2 linked regions of the Polyangium mundeleinium genome follow. The protein of the gene in region 1 interacts with the protein of each later gene in a pairwise test. Links are inferred from orthologs where the notes say so. Each region holds a gene or a part of one and is shown in the gene's direction. Other genes may lie near its edges.

Region 1 (3,458 bases):
CGAAGAGGCGTACACGATGGGCATGTTGCTCACGGCGGCGCGGCGGCGCTTCCGCGTGCTCGGCGTGGATCGTTCGGCCGAGGCGATCGCGGTCGCGCGCGAGGCGACGTACGGGCGCGAGGCGGCGCGCGACATCCCGCCCGCGTGGGTCGAGCGCTTCTGCGACGAACAGAACGGCCGCCTGCGCGTCGGCCTCCTCGTTCGCAACGCGGTCGAGTTCGAGGAGTGCGACCTCGTCAAGCGTGTGCCGCAGGGTCCGTTCCACATCATCCTGTTCAAGAACGTGCTGCTCTACCTGACGACGCAGGCCGGCGAGCAGGTCGCCACGCGGCTCGCGAACGAGCTCGAAGACGGGGGACTTCTGTTCTCGGCCGCGAGTGAGGTTCTGCGCCTGCGCAGCATGGGCCTCGAACCGTTCCGGCTCGCGCAGACCGTCACCGCGCTCCGCCCCCCGAAGCGACGACCATGACCGCCGAGGTGAAGGATCCGACGGGCGTGCTCGTGGATCTTCGCCGCGAATGGTCCGCGCGTCGCGCCGAGCTCGAAGCGCTCGTGCCTTCGGGCAGTTGTCCTGCGCCGCTCGATGGCTGCGGGCTCGTGCTCGGGCGCAGGCACGCGCGCCTCTGCGACGAACTGCTCACGCGGCTCTTCGAGATCCTGCGGACCGAGGCGCGCGAGGGGCGCTTGCGTTTGCCCGGCGGCGAGGCCGCGCCGAAGGAGATCGAAGGCGCGTTCGAAGAGGTCGCGCTCGGCGGCGTCGGCGGATACGGGCGCGGCGCGCTCGCGCTCGGCAGCGACCTCGACGTGCGGCTCCTCGCGCGTGACCTCGGCGCAGCCGCGTCCGTGGCGGAGGCGCTGCTCTACCCGCTCTGGGACATGGGCGTGACGATCGGCCATCAGGTCGGCAAGGTCGAGGCGCTCGTGGAGGCAGCTCGCACGGACCTGCCCACGGCGACGAGCTTGCTCGACTACCGGCACATCACGGGGAGCCGCGCGCTCTCGGACGAGCTGAAGACGCGGTGCGACGCCGGCCTCTTCGCGCACACGGAGCTGCCTCGGTTCCTCGCGCAGCTCGAGGACGAGGTGCGCGAGCGGCACGCGCGGTTCGGCGGGTCGGTGTATCTGCTCGAACCCGACGTGAAGAACGGCGCGGGGGGCCTCCGGGATCTCGACATCGCGTGCTGGGCGGGAAAGGCGCGCTTCGGCGTGCACGAGCTCGATGATCTCGTGCGCGTCGGAGCGCTCTTGCCGCGCGAGTCGGCGGAGATCGCCGCCGCGCGCGAGCTGCTCTTCCGCATCCGGAATCTGCTCCACGCGCACGCGGGGCGGCGCAGCGACAGGCTCACGTTCGACGAGCAGGAGTCGATCGCGTCGCTGCTCGGCTACGGCGAGGGCGGCGAGGCCGTCGAGAAGATGATGAGCGCGTACTACCGCAGCGCGCGCATCATCTCGAGCGCGCGGGAGACCATGCTCGCGCGCGCCGCGCCGCTGCTCGGCAAGAAGAAGCCGCGCGAGGAGGACCTCGGCGGCGGCGTGCGCATGTTCGACGGCTGCGTGACGATGAGCGAGCTCGAGCTCGTCACGAAGGATCCCGCGCTCGCGCTGCGCATGCTCGCGGCGGCCGTCGAGCGCCGCGCGCCGCTCCTGCCGTGGGCCCGTGACGCCATCGCGCGCGCCGCCGCGGACCCTTCCTGGACCGAGAGCCTGCGCGAGAGCCCCGAGGCCGCGCGCCTCTTCTGCGCGCTCGTCTCGACCACCGAGGAGACCCGCTTGAAGCGCGGATCTCCACTCGCGGAAATGCACGACCTCGGGCTCTTGCTCGCGATGATCCCCGAGTTTCTGCCCGTCGTCGGGCGCGTGCACCACGACGTCTACCACGTGTACACGGTCGACGTGCACTCGGTGGCCGCCGTCGACAGGCTCGCGGCGCTCGTGCGTGGAGAGCTCACGGCCGAGCACCCGCTCGCGTGCCGCCTCGCCGCCGAGGCGACGCGCAAGACGATGCTCTTCTTCGCGACGCTCCTGCACGACGTGGGCAAGGCAATCGGCGGCAGGGATCACAGCGAGCGCGGCGCCGTCATGGCCGACGGCATCTTGAAGCGCCTCGGTTTTCCGGCCGAAGACGTCGCGGCAGCGTGCCACCTCGTGCGCCAGCACCTCGTCATGTACCACGTGGCGACCCGCAGGGACCTCGACGATCCTGCGACGATCGAGGAATTTTTGCGCGTGATCCCCGACAGGGACTCGCTCTCCGAGCTCTACCTGCTCACCGTCGCCGACCTCTCCACGACGAGCCCGACGTCGATGACCTCGTGGAAGGCGCGCATGCTCGACGAGCTTTACCTCGCCGCCGATCGCGCGCTCGCAGGCAACCCCGGCGAGGACGAGCGCTCCGCCCGCGCGCAGTCGGCCGTGCTCGAAGCCGCGCTCGCGCTCCCCGCGTCGTCGGACGAGGAGCGGGCCGCGCGGCAGGTGTTCGTCCCGACGTACCTCGCGTCGATGCCCGAGCGGTACTTGCTGTCGAACGCGCCCGCGGCGATCGCCTCGCACGCCGAGCTCGCGCGCAAGCATGAGGGCCGGACGGTCAGCGTCGCGCTCGTCCCTTCCCGGCACCCGCAGGCCGCCGAGATCTGCGTCATCGCCGCGGATCGACCGGGCCTGCTCGCATCGATCACGGCGGCGCTCGCGGCCTCGCGCCTCGAAGTGCACGCCGCGCAGATCCACTCGCGGCATCTGCCGGGCGGCGCCGTCGAGGCCGTCGACCTTTTCTGGGTGCGCGATCGCGCCGAGGGGGTCGAGGGCGTGGCGCGCGCGTTGCCGGTCCTCGTGCGGGACCTCGACGCCGTGCTCGAAGGCCGCACGACCACGGCCGAGCTCGCGAGCAAGCGCGGCAAGAGCACGCTGCCGGGCCGGGCGACGCCGCGCGTGCGCACGCAGGTCTCCATCGACGATCGCGCCTCGCCGCGGCACACGGTCATCGAGGTGATGACCCGGGATCGACCGGGCCTCTTGCACGCCATCTCCGACGCGCTTTATCGCCTCGGCCTCAGCATCGTCGTCGCCAAGATCAACACCGAGGGCATGCGCGCGGCCGACGTGTTCTACGTCAGCGAGGCGGACGGCGGTAAAGTAGCGCCAGGCAAGCGTGCTGCCGAGGTGCGGCAACGAATCGAGTCGGTGCTCGAATCGCTCGAGCAAGAAGGAAACAGCGGGCCATGGTCTTCTCCTCCTCCTCCTCGCGCAGAGCGATGAGAGCCTTCCTCCTCCCTTGCGCCACGGCGCTCCTTCTCACGGCGTGTGGCAGCACGCCGCCTCCGAAGGATCCCGAGCTCGTCGCCGATCCGCCGCTCGGCGGGAACGAAGGCATCAACGAGGGCGCCGCGCAGACCGACTTCCAGCGCGCCGTCGCCTACATCGACAAGGAGCAGTACGCGGCTGGCAAGGTCCACCTCGAACGC
Region 2 (2,880 bases), 3.0 Mb from region 1 along the record:
CTCGGGACGCGCCGTCTCGAACGCGGCCGAGAGCTCCTCGGCGAACTCGCGCGCCGTCTGGAAGCGATGATCGATCTTCCGGTCGAGCGCCTTGTCGAACCACGCCTTGAACGTCGGCGGCAGATCGGGCCGGTAGACGAGCGGATCGGGCGGCTGCGCGCTTGCGATCTGCGCGAACGTCATCGCCACGCCTTGCTCCGTCTGCCACACGGTCCGCCCCGTGAAGCACTCGTAGACGATGCACGCGAGCGCCCAGAGATCGGCGCGGTGATCCACGGCGCCCTGCCCGCGGACCTGCTCGGGGCTCATGTACGCGGGTGTCCCGAACACCGCGCCTTCGCGCGTCAGCCGTGCTTGTTGCGGCCCGCCTGATCCGTCGAGCGGCGTGTAGAACTTCGCGAGCCCGAAATCGAGGATCTTCGCGAGGAGCTGCCCGTCCTCGTCCTTGCCGAGGAAGATGTTCTCGGGCTTGAGATCGCGGTGGACGATGTTCGCGGCGTGCGCCTTCGTCAGGCCACGACAGACCTGCGTGATGATCGCCAGCGTCGTTGGGACGTCAAAGTACCGCACCTTCGTCATCCGCTCGTAGAGCGACTCGCCTTCGAGCAGCTCGAGCACGAGGAAGGGCGGACCATCTTCGAGACGGCCCGAGTCGTAGACGTCGCAGATGTACGGACTGCGGATCGCGGCGGCGGCGCGCGCTTCTCGGAAGAAACGCTCGACGACCACCATGGACGTCGTCAGCTCCTGCGCGAGGACCTTGATCGCGATCCGCTTGCCGATGTCGATGTTCTCGGCCTCGTAGACGGCCGCCATCCCACCACGGCCAATCTCGCGGGTGATCTTGTACTTCCCCGACAGGATGGTACCTACCGGGAGCTTCGTCGAGGTCGGTGAGGCCATCAGGTCATCGGCGACGAACGGAAAAGGGCGAACTCGCCCGCGAGGGTAGGCGAGGTGGAACCCGCCGACAACTCTACGACGTAGGCGGATGCCGATTGCCCCCGGAACACGCGGAAGAGCGGGCCTCGGGTGAACGCCTCCCCGTGGTCTCTTCCACGCCGAAGCGGGATCTTGGCGACGAAGGTCACCAAATTTCCGTCCGCCATGCGGGGGGCTCGGAATTTCTCGCCTCGCGCGTGACCTGAAACATTCCCGAAACCGAGGGAGCCGTAGACCACGACCGGCCCCCCGAGCGAGAGGTCCGAGAGATGAAGAAGGTCGAGGCGATCATCAAGCCGTTCAAGCTCGACGAGGTCAAGGATGCCCTCGCAGAGGTCGGCATCCAGGGCATGACCGTGACCGAGGTGAAGGGCTTCGGTCGCACCGGCGGCAAGAAAGAGGTCTATCGCGGCTCGGCGTACGTCGTCGACTTCGTCCCCAAGGTGAAGCTCGACATCGTCGTCCCGGACCACATGGTCCAGAGCGTCATCGACGCCATCGAGAAGAGCGCGAAGACCGGTCGCATCGGCGATGGAAAAATCTTCGTCGTCCCGGTCGACGAAGCCGTCCGCATCCGCACCGGGGAGCGCGGCGAGGACGCGATCTGACGGAGAAGAAAGTATGAAGCCGAAAGACGTCATTCAATTCGCGAAAGATCACGACTGCAAGTTCGTCGACCTCAAGTTCATCGACCTGCCGGGCATCTGGCAGCACACGACGATCCCGGCGAGCCGGCTGACCGAGGACATGTTCGAGGAGGGCATCGGCTTCGACGGCTCCTCGGTGCGCGGCTGGCAGCCCATCAACGCGTCGGACATGTCGATGACGCCCGATCCGTCGACGGCGAAGATCGACCCGTTCCACGCGCAGAAGACGCTCTCGCTCATCTGCAAGATCTCCGACCCCGTCACCGGCCAGCCCTACGGCCGCGACCCGCGGTACATCGCGCAGAAGGCGGAGAACCACGTCCGCGCGACGGGCATCGCCGACACCACGTTCTTCGGCCCCGAGGCGGAGTTCTTCGTCTTCGACTCGGTCCGTTACGACAACTCCCCGCGCGGCGCCTTCTACGAGATCGACTCCGACGAGGCCGTGTGGAACACGGGCAAGGCGGGCCCGAACCTCGGGCACAAGATCCGCCACAAGGAAGGCTATTTCCCGGTCTCGCCCACGGACTCGCTCGGCGACGTGCGCGGCGACATGATGACCACGCTCATCGAGAGCGGCGTCTCCGTCGAGGTCGGCCACCACGAGGTCGCGAGCGCGGGCCAGTGCGAGATCGGCGTGCGCTTCGACAAGCTCACGACGATGGCCGACACGCTCATGTGGTTCAAATACGTCGTGAAGAACGTGGCCAAGCGCCACAACAAGACCGCGACGTTCATGCCGAAGCCGCTCTTCGGCGACAACGGCAGCGGCATGCACTGCCATCAGTCGCTCTGGAAGGACGGCAAGCCGCTCTTCGCGGGCGACGGCTACGCGGGCCTCTCGGACATCGGCCTCTGGTACATCGGCGGCATCCTCAAGCACGCGAAGGCGCTCGCGGCCCTCACGAACCCGACGACGAACAGCTACCGCCGTCTCGTCCCGGGCTACGAGGCGCCTGTCAACCTCGCGTACTCCAGCCGCAACCGCTCGGCCGCGATCCGCATCCCGGTCGCCGCCGGCAACTCGCCGAAGGGCCGCCGCATCGAGGTCCGCTTCCCGGACGCCTCGTGCAACCCCTATCTCGCCTTCGCCGCGATGATGATGGCGGGCCTCGACGGCATCCAGAACCGGATCGACCCGGGCGATCCGCTCGACAAGGACATCTACGCGCTCTCGCCCGAGGAGCTCAAAGAGGTGCCGAAGTGCCCTGGCTCGCTCGACGAGGCGCTCACGGCCCTCGAGCGCGACCACGAGTTCCTCCTCCGGGGCGACGTCTTCACGCGGGACATC

Evidence for each region. Proteins that work in one complex are often made in the same cells at the same time.
Region 2: the proteins of glnD (region 1) and POL67_RS44880 interact in binary tests that used the Escherichia coli proteins (3 or more experiments, as listed by UniProt). The link is inferred for Polyangium mundeleinium from one-to-one orthologs.

What each region holds. Positions count from the first base shown.
Region 1 is NZ_JAQNDO010000001.1:8,385,803-8,389,260, reverse strand. What follows is about bases 66-3,452. They hold glnD ([protein-PII] uridylyltransferase), read left to right. Parts: upstream 66-465; coding sequence 466-3,252; downstream 3,253-3,452. Other genes in these bases: POL67_RS33315 (tetratricopeptide repeat protein), read left to right, coding at 3,249-3,452; POL67_RS33325 (CheR family methyltransferase), read left to right, coding at 66-469. In the rest of the region: more of POL67_RS33325, read left to right, coding at 1-65; more of POL67_RS33315, read left to right, coding at 3,453-3,458.
Region 2 is NZ_JAQNDO010000001.1:11,381,692-11,384,571, forward strand. The notes cover bases 72-2,880. They hold POL67_RS44880 (P-II family nitrogen regulator), read left to right. Parts: upstream 72-1,211; coding sequence 1,212-1,550; downstream 1,551-2,880. Other genes in these bases: POL67_RS44875 (serine/threonine protein kinase), read right to left, coding at 72-903; glnA (type I glutamate--ammonia ligase), read left to right, coding at 1,564-2,880. In the rest of the region: more of POL67_RS44875, read right to left, coding at 1-71. UniProt on the Escherichia coli protein: P-II indirectly controls the transcription of the glutamine synthetase gene (glnA). P-II prevents NR-II-catalyzed conversion of NR-I to NR-I-phosphate, the transcriptional activator of GlnA. When P-II is uridylylated to P-II-UMP, these events are reversed.